Linked DNA regions of Longimicrobium sp.. The protein of the gene in region 1 binds, or shares a complex with, the protein of each later gene. Links are inferred from orthologs where the notes say so. Each region holds a gene or a part of one and is shown on either strand. Other genes may lie near its edges.

The links.
Region 2: rny (region 1) and VIB55_RS04755 share a complex: the UniProt entries of both Bacillus subtilis proteins name them as parts of the possible RNA degradosome complex. The link is inferred for Longimicrobium sp. from one-to-one orthologs.

Annotation. Positions count from the first base shown.
Region 1 is NZ_DATBNB010000315.1:8,714-12,340, reverse strand. Bases 1-2,879 are described here. They hold rny (ribonuclease Y), read left to right. Parts: upstream 1-592; coding sequence 593-2,167; downstream 2,168-2,879. Other genes in these bases: VIB55_RS08605 (MmcQ/YjbR family DNA-binding protein), read right to left, coding at 1-334. In the rest of the region: VIB55_RS08595 (TIGR00282 family metallophosphoesterase), read left to right, coding at 3,002-3,627. UniProt on the Bacillus subtilis protein: Endoribonuclease that initiates mRNA decay. Initiates the decay of all SAM-dependent riboswitches, such as yitJ riboswitch. Involved in processing of the gapA operon mRNA, it cleaves between cggR and gapA.
Region 2 is NZ_DATBNB010000173.1:651-3,724, forward strand. The notes cover bases 1-2,889. They hold VIB55_RS04755 (ATP-dependent 6-phosphofructokinase), read left to right. Parts: upstream 1-836; coding sequence 837-1,943; downstream 1,944-2,889. Other genes in these bases: VIB55_RS04745 (plastocyanin/azurin family copper-binding protein), read left to right, coding at 1-302; VIB55_RS04750 (metal-sulfur cluster assembly factor), read right to left, coding at 385-681; VIB55_RS04760 (sensor domain-containing diguanylate cyclase), read left to right, coding at 2,227-2,889. Outside these bases: more of VIB55_RS04760, read left to right, coding at 2,890-3,074. UniProt on the Bacillus subtilis protein: Catalyzes the phosphorylation of D-fructose 6-phosphate to fructose 1,6-bisphosphate by ATP, the first committing step of glycolysis.

The DNA of each region.
Region 1 (3,627 bases):
GCTTCTTGGGGGCAATCATGCAGTAGGACTGGACGATCTGCTCGCGCAATTCCCCGTCGCCCAGCTCCTCGATCACGATGCCGATCCATCCCTTCACGCCCACGTACGGCGGCACGAAGTACGTATCGGGATCGGACCGGACGAGGAGCTGCTGGATCCCGACCGGCGCGGGGCACCACACCGCCACGCGCCCATCGCGATGATGGTTGTTCGCGAACATCGCGAAGATCTTCTTGCGGACGCGGAAGGTGGGCGTGCCCCAGGCCTCCGGCTCGGTCGTTTCGGGAAGCGCCAGGCAGATGGCGCGCAGGCGGCTCAGGGGATCGGTGCTCATGGGCGGGTGCTCTCCAGTCGTGGCGGAACGCGGAAGTCACCGCGCAGCGCAGGGTAGGCGGATGGGGTTCCGGGCGCAACCGGGCGCGCACTTGCCCGCGAGCCTGCCTTCATCGTATGTTTTTCCGTTGCGGGCCCACCTGGACGCACATCCTGAGCGGGGCTCAGTCCAAACGGTGGCGGGACGCGGTTCGAGTTCAGCCACCGTTCTTATTTGCACCGGCCGCGGGCACGCCCGCGCTGAGATAAAGACCCACCGATGGAAATTCTGCTGATCGTCCTTGGGGCGGTCGTGGGCGCCGCCGCCGGCTTTTTCGGCGGCCAGTCCGTGATCCAGTCGCGCCTGCGCGCATCCCGCGCCACCGCCGAAGACGAGGCCGCCCGCATTCGCGCCACCGCCAAGCAGGAGGCGGAGCAGGAGGCCGACCGCCTGCGCACGGCCGAGGTGCTCAAGGGGCGCGAAGAAGCGTTGCGCAGCCGCGAGGCGTGGGAGCGCGAAGAGGCCAAGCGCCGCGACGAGATGGACCGGCTGGAGCGCCGGCTGCAGGAGCGTGGCGAAATGCTGGACCGCAAGCTCCACCAGCTGGAGGAAAAGGTCGAGGCGCAGGACCGCCGCGCGCAGGCCCTGGCCCAGCGCGAAAAGCAGGTGGAGGTCGATGCGCAGTCGGTGCACGGCCGCCTGGCCGAGGTGCAGCACCGCCTGGAATCGCTCGCCGGCCTCTCGGCCGACGAGGCGCGCCGCACGCTGATGCACGACCTGGAAGAAGAGGCCCGGGCCAGCGCCGCGCAGCGCATCCGTGAGATCAAGGAAGAGGCCCGCCGCGACGCCGACCGCGAGGCCAAGAAGATCATCTCCCTCGCCATCCAGCGCATCGCCGCCGACCACACCGCCGAGACCACCGTCTCCGTCGTGGCGTTGCCGTCCGACGAGATGAAGGGGCGCATCATCGGCCGAGAGGGGCGCAACATCCGCGCGTTCGAGCAGGCCACGGGCATCGACGTCATCATCGACGACACGCCCGAGGCGGTGGTGCTTTCGGGCTTCGACCCCATCCGCCGCGAAACCGCCCGCATCGCCCTGGAAAAGCTGGTGGGCGACGGGCGCATCCACCCGGGCCGCATCGACGACGTCGTCGCCAAGGCGCGCCTGGAGGTGGAGAAGGGAATGCGCGAGGCGGCCGAAGAGATCATGTACGAGCTGGGGATCCACGGCGTGCACCCCGAGATCGTCAAGGTGCTGGGCCGCCTGAAGTTCCGCACCTCGTACGGGCAGAACCAGCTGCTGCACGCCAAGGAAGTGGCGCTCCTGGCCGGAAACATGGCCTCGGAGATGGGCTTCGACGCCACGATGGCCAAGCGGATGGGGCTGCTTCACGACGTGGGCAAGGGAATGACGCACGACCACGAGGGCACCCACGTGGAGCTGGGCTACAACCTGTGCAAGAAGTACGGCGAGCCGCCGCAGGTGCTGAACGCCATCAAGGCGCACCATGACGAGGAGCCGCACCTGTTTCCCGAGTCGTTCCTGGTCACCGCGGGCGACGCCATCAGCGGCTCGCGCCCGGGCGCCCGCCGCGAGATGTTCGAAACGTACGTCAAGCGGCTGGAAAAGCTGGAGGAGATCGCCACGTCGTTCCCCGGGGTGGAGCGCTGCTTCGCGATCCAGGCCGGCCGCGAGCTGCGGGTGATGGTGACGCCCGAGGCGGTCTCGGACGAGGAGATGACGCGCCTGAGCGAAGACACGGCGCGCCGCATCGAGGCGGAGCTGCAGTACCCGGGGCAGATCAAGGTGGTGGTGATCCGCGAGACGCGAGCGATCGACTTCGCGCGCTGACGCGCCGGACGATAGATTGCGGCCCGCGGGGCCGGGCGGGGGCACGGTTCGCCGTGCCCCCGCCGCGTTTTGGGAGACGTCCAGGCACTCCGTCATCCTGAGGCCCAGGCGCACCGCACCGGCCCGCGCGCCGACCGTTGCGGGCCGAAGGATCTAGCCGCGGACACGTACAAGCTAGGGCGCGGCAGCGGTCACCGTGGCCGAGGCCGCGGCTGCCGAGGGGCCCTCACCCCGCCGCGCTGACACGCGTGCGACCCTCTCCCACAACAGCGCCACAACAGCGTGGGAGAGGGGGTACACTTCGGGATTTGGGTGCGTCAGGGGAGGAGGGCGCCCGGGCCTCGCTGGGGCGAATGAATTCGCGGCAACGACGGCCCGAAGTCCGCCTTCGCGGACTGCATCCGCGGGGGGACGCACGACGCCCCAGCCAAAGCGCGATTCAGGTCTCCCCCTCCCCTGCGCAGCGGGGGACGGGGGTCGGGTGGAGGGGGCTGCCGCGGCATGCGCAGGCGGCCCGTCGAAAAGCCGACCGAAGTTCTCTCCCTCTCCCGCTTGCGGGAGAGGGGGCCGGGGGGAGAGGGCAGCCAGGGGATTGCGCCGGCCTGACCGAAGCGCACCATGTCCTCGTCGCGAACCGCCGTGGCCTCCGGTCCGGTGACCGCTGCCGCGCCCCGGCTGAGAAGTGTCCCGGGTTAGATCCTTCGGCCCGCGTAGGATGGTGTGCGTGCGAGCACGGCGCGCCTGGGCCTCAGGATGACAGGCCTCGGTGGGTGTGCCAGGAGGGTGCAGGCTAGGGAAGCCTCGGCAGGGCTCTAAAACCAGAACGAAGCACAGGTGAGAATTCTCTTCGTGGCCGACGTCATCGGCTCGCCGGGGCGGCGTACGCTTACGCAACTGGTGCGTCTCGTTCGCAAGGACGTGAACGCCGATCTCGTCGTGGCCAACGGCGAGAACTCCGCGGGCGGCTTCGGCATCACGCCGGAAATCGTCCGCGAGTTCCTGGACGTGGGCGTCGACGTGATCACCACCGGCAACCACGTGTGGGACAAAAAGGAAATCCTGCCCCTGCTCAAGACCGAGCCGCGGCTGCTCCGCCCGCACAACTATCCGCCCGGCAACCCGGGCCGCGGCTCCGTCGTCGTGGAGAGCAACGGCATACGCGTGGCGGTGCTCGACCTGCAGGGGCGCACCTTCATGTCGCCCATCGACGATCCCTTTCGCGCCGCCGACGCGCTGCTGGCGGAATTGATGGGGCAGGCGGACGTGGTCGTAGTGGAGTTCCACGCGGAGGCGACGAGCGAAAAGCAGGCGTTCGCGCGCTACCTGGACGGCCGCGTGGCCGCCGTCGTTGGCACGCACACCCACGTGCAGACCGCCGATGAGCGCATCCTTCCCAAGGGCACGGCCCGCATCACCGACCTGGGGATGACCGGGGGCATGGACGGCATCATCGGGATGAA
Region 2 (3,074 bases), on another replicon or contig:
ACGTGAAGATGGTGACCACCCAGAACGGCGCTGCCGGACAGTTCGAGCCCGCGGCGATCACGGTCAAGCGCGGCGACCGCATCCGCTGGACCATGGCCGACGGCACCGCTCCGCACAACGTTTCGTTCAGCCTGGCGCAGGGCAACCCCGCCGGCTTCACGCCGCCGGCCGACAGCCCGCTCTACACGACGGCGGGGCAGAACTTCGAGGTTCCGGCCGACTGGGCGCCCGGCACGTACAACTACGTCTGCATGCCCCACGCCGGCATGGGCATGCGCGGCACGATCACGGTTACCGAGTAAACCCCGGTTTCCGCGGTACGAAAAGGGAGCCGTCCTTCGGGACGGCTCCCTTTTTCTGGCTCCCATGTCTCCCCTCCGACGATCAAAGGCCCAGCGCGGCCCGGATCGTGGGATTGATGCGGTCCGCCGACCAGGGCGGCGAGAACGTGAGCTCCACTTCCGCCTGCTCCACGCCGGGAACCGACTCCACCGCCTCGCGCGCCTTCGTCAGCAGTTCGCCCGCGACGGGGCATCCCGGCGACGTGAGCGACATCGTGACGTCCACGCGGCCGCCGTCGATCTTGATGTCATAGATCAGCCCCAGCACCACCAGGTCCAGCTTGAGCTCGGGGTCCTTTACCTTGCGCAGCGCCTTGCGCACTTCCTTTTCGTCGACCATTCCATTCATCTCCTGATCCGCCCCGGCCCGTACGGACGCGGCGTTCGGCGGAAGCTGTCCCCCCGTGGCGGGTGTGTCAACCCGCGCTTGCCCGCCCGCCGCGTCGGCGTATCTTTCCCGCGCCAGGATGCCGCCGACTCCGCACCGTGAAAGCCATGTCCGACAGCAGCAAGCCCAAGGTCCGCCGGATCGCCATCAACACGGGTGGCGGGGATGCCCCGGGGCTGAACGCCGTGATCCGCGCGGCTACCCTGGCCGCCCTGAACGAGGGGTGGGAGGTGTTCGGCATCCGCCGCGGATACATGGGTATCCTGGAGGGCGAGGTCGACGGCGAGGAGGGGCTCTTTCCGCTGACGGCCCAGGCCGTCCGCGGGATCACCCACCTGGGCGGCACCATCCTGGGCACCACCACCCGCGGCAACCCGTTCGGGCTGGAGGTGCGCCAGCCGGACGGTACGTGGGGCACGGTAGACCGGTCGGATGAAATCGTGCAGCGGTTCCGCGAGTGCGAGATCGACGCGCTGATCGCCATCGGAGGCGACGGGTCGCTGAGCATCGCGCACGCGCTGCACCAGAAGGGCCTGCCGGTGATCGGCGTGCCCAAGACCATCGACAACGACCTGAGCGCCACCGACGTCACCTTCGGCTTCCAGTCGGCGGTGGAGGTGGCCACGGACGCCATCGGCCGGCTGCACAGCACCGCCGAGGCGCACCAGCGGGTGATGGTGGTGCAGCTGATGGGGCGGCACACGGGGTGGATCGCCTTGGAGTCCGGCCTGGCGGGCGGCGCCGACGTCATCCTGATCCCCGAGATCCCCTACGACATCGCGAAGATCGCTGACAAGGTGCGCGAGCGCGACCTCCAGCGGCGCCGCTTCAGCATCGTGGTGGTGGCCGAGGGCGCGCGGCCGCGGGACGGAGAGGCGAGCTACGCCGACGAAACGGGGCGCTACGGGGGCATCGCCGACCGCATTGCCGCCCAGCTCCACGAGGCGACCGAGAAGGAAACGCGCTCGATGGTGCTGGGCCACATCCAGCGCGGCGGCGAGCCCATCGCCTACGACCGCAGTCTTGCGCTCCGCTTTGGCGCGGCGGCGGTGCGCTGCATCCGCGAGGGGCAGCTGGGCACCATGGTGGCGCTGCAGGGCAACTACATCCGCGCTGTTCCGCTGGGCGACGCCATCCGCGACATCAAGCGCGTGCCGGCAGATTCGGAGCTGGTGATGACCGCGCGCCAGCTCGGGATTTCGTTCGGGGACTGATCTCGCAATTCGCGGCAGCCGTGGCATCTCCCGCTGGGTCTCTCCGGCCCGGAGGAGGTGCGCAGTCGGTGGTGGTTCGGCCCGAAACCCGGACCCCGCAAGGAGTTCCGGCAGCCTCCGCTCGGAATGGGCCGCAAGCGCGCGTGCGGCCCCGTTTTCGCTATCTGCCCTTGTCTGTCGGCGCGTGCGGCTGTTAGAGTAACTGCGCCACGCTCCGGTATCAGTCAGCCGCTCCGGCTTTCCCCGCCGGGTCTGCCCTGCCGGGCCTCTTTCCCTCCTCACGATGCACGTTCGCATGGAAGCGCCGCCGCGCTTGCGGGCTACCGCGGAAGACGCGGGCGATTCCGCGGGGCCGCAGGTGCCCGCAGTGTCGCAGGCATTCGCGGCCGTTCCCCTGCTGGGCACGCCCACGCAGGTGGCGCAGGCGTGCGTGGATGCCGTGCGCGCGCTGACCGGTGGCCCCGCCCGGGTGGAAGTGCCCACGCGCCCCGTGCCGCTGGCCCTGGGCGACGACGCCGAAGGGCTGGTGCCGCTGGCGAGCTTCGACGCGCCCGGAGGGCAGGGAAGGGTTCTGGCGGGCGCCCACACGGCAATGTACGAACCCGTGGCGGTGCAGGCCGTCGCCGCGCACCTGGAGCGCGTGTGGGCGGTGCAGCAGCATCGTACCGCACAGACGCTGGAGCTGGATCAGCTTCGCTTTCACCTGGGCGCCCTGCAGCAGGTGGCGCGCACGCTCTCGGTGGTCCGGGGCGCGGAGGAGACCGAGCGGCTGGTGCTGGACTCGGTGGGGGAGGTGTTCTTTGCCTGGTGGGCGGCGCTGTACCATACCGAGGGCGAGCAGTACACCTGCCGGGCCGTGCGCTCTCTGCGGGGAGAATCGGTGGCGTTCGCCATCCCCGGGCGGGTGGTGAGGGCCATCGCGGCGCCGGGCCAGCCGCCGGTGATTCCCCCCGAGGACGCGGAGATCCGCGACCACGTTCCGGCCGAGGTGGCTGTGGTGGCGCCGCTGGACTTTGGCGACGAAGAGGCGGGGCTGCTGATCCTAGGCCGCCGCATGACGGACGCCCCGTACGAGCCGCACGACCTGGCCCTGCTGCGCGCCCTCGCCGACTCGTCGGCCATCGCGCTTCG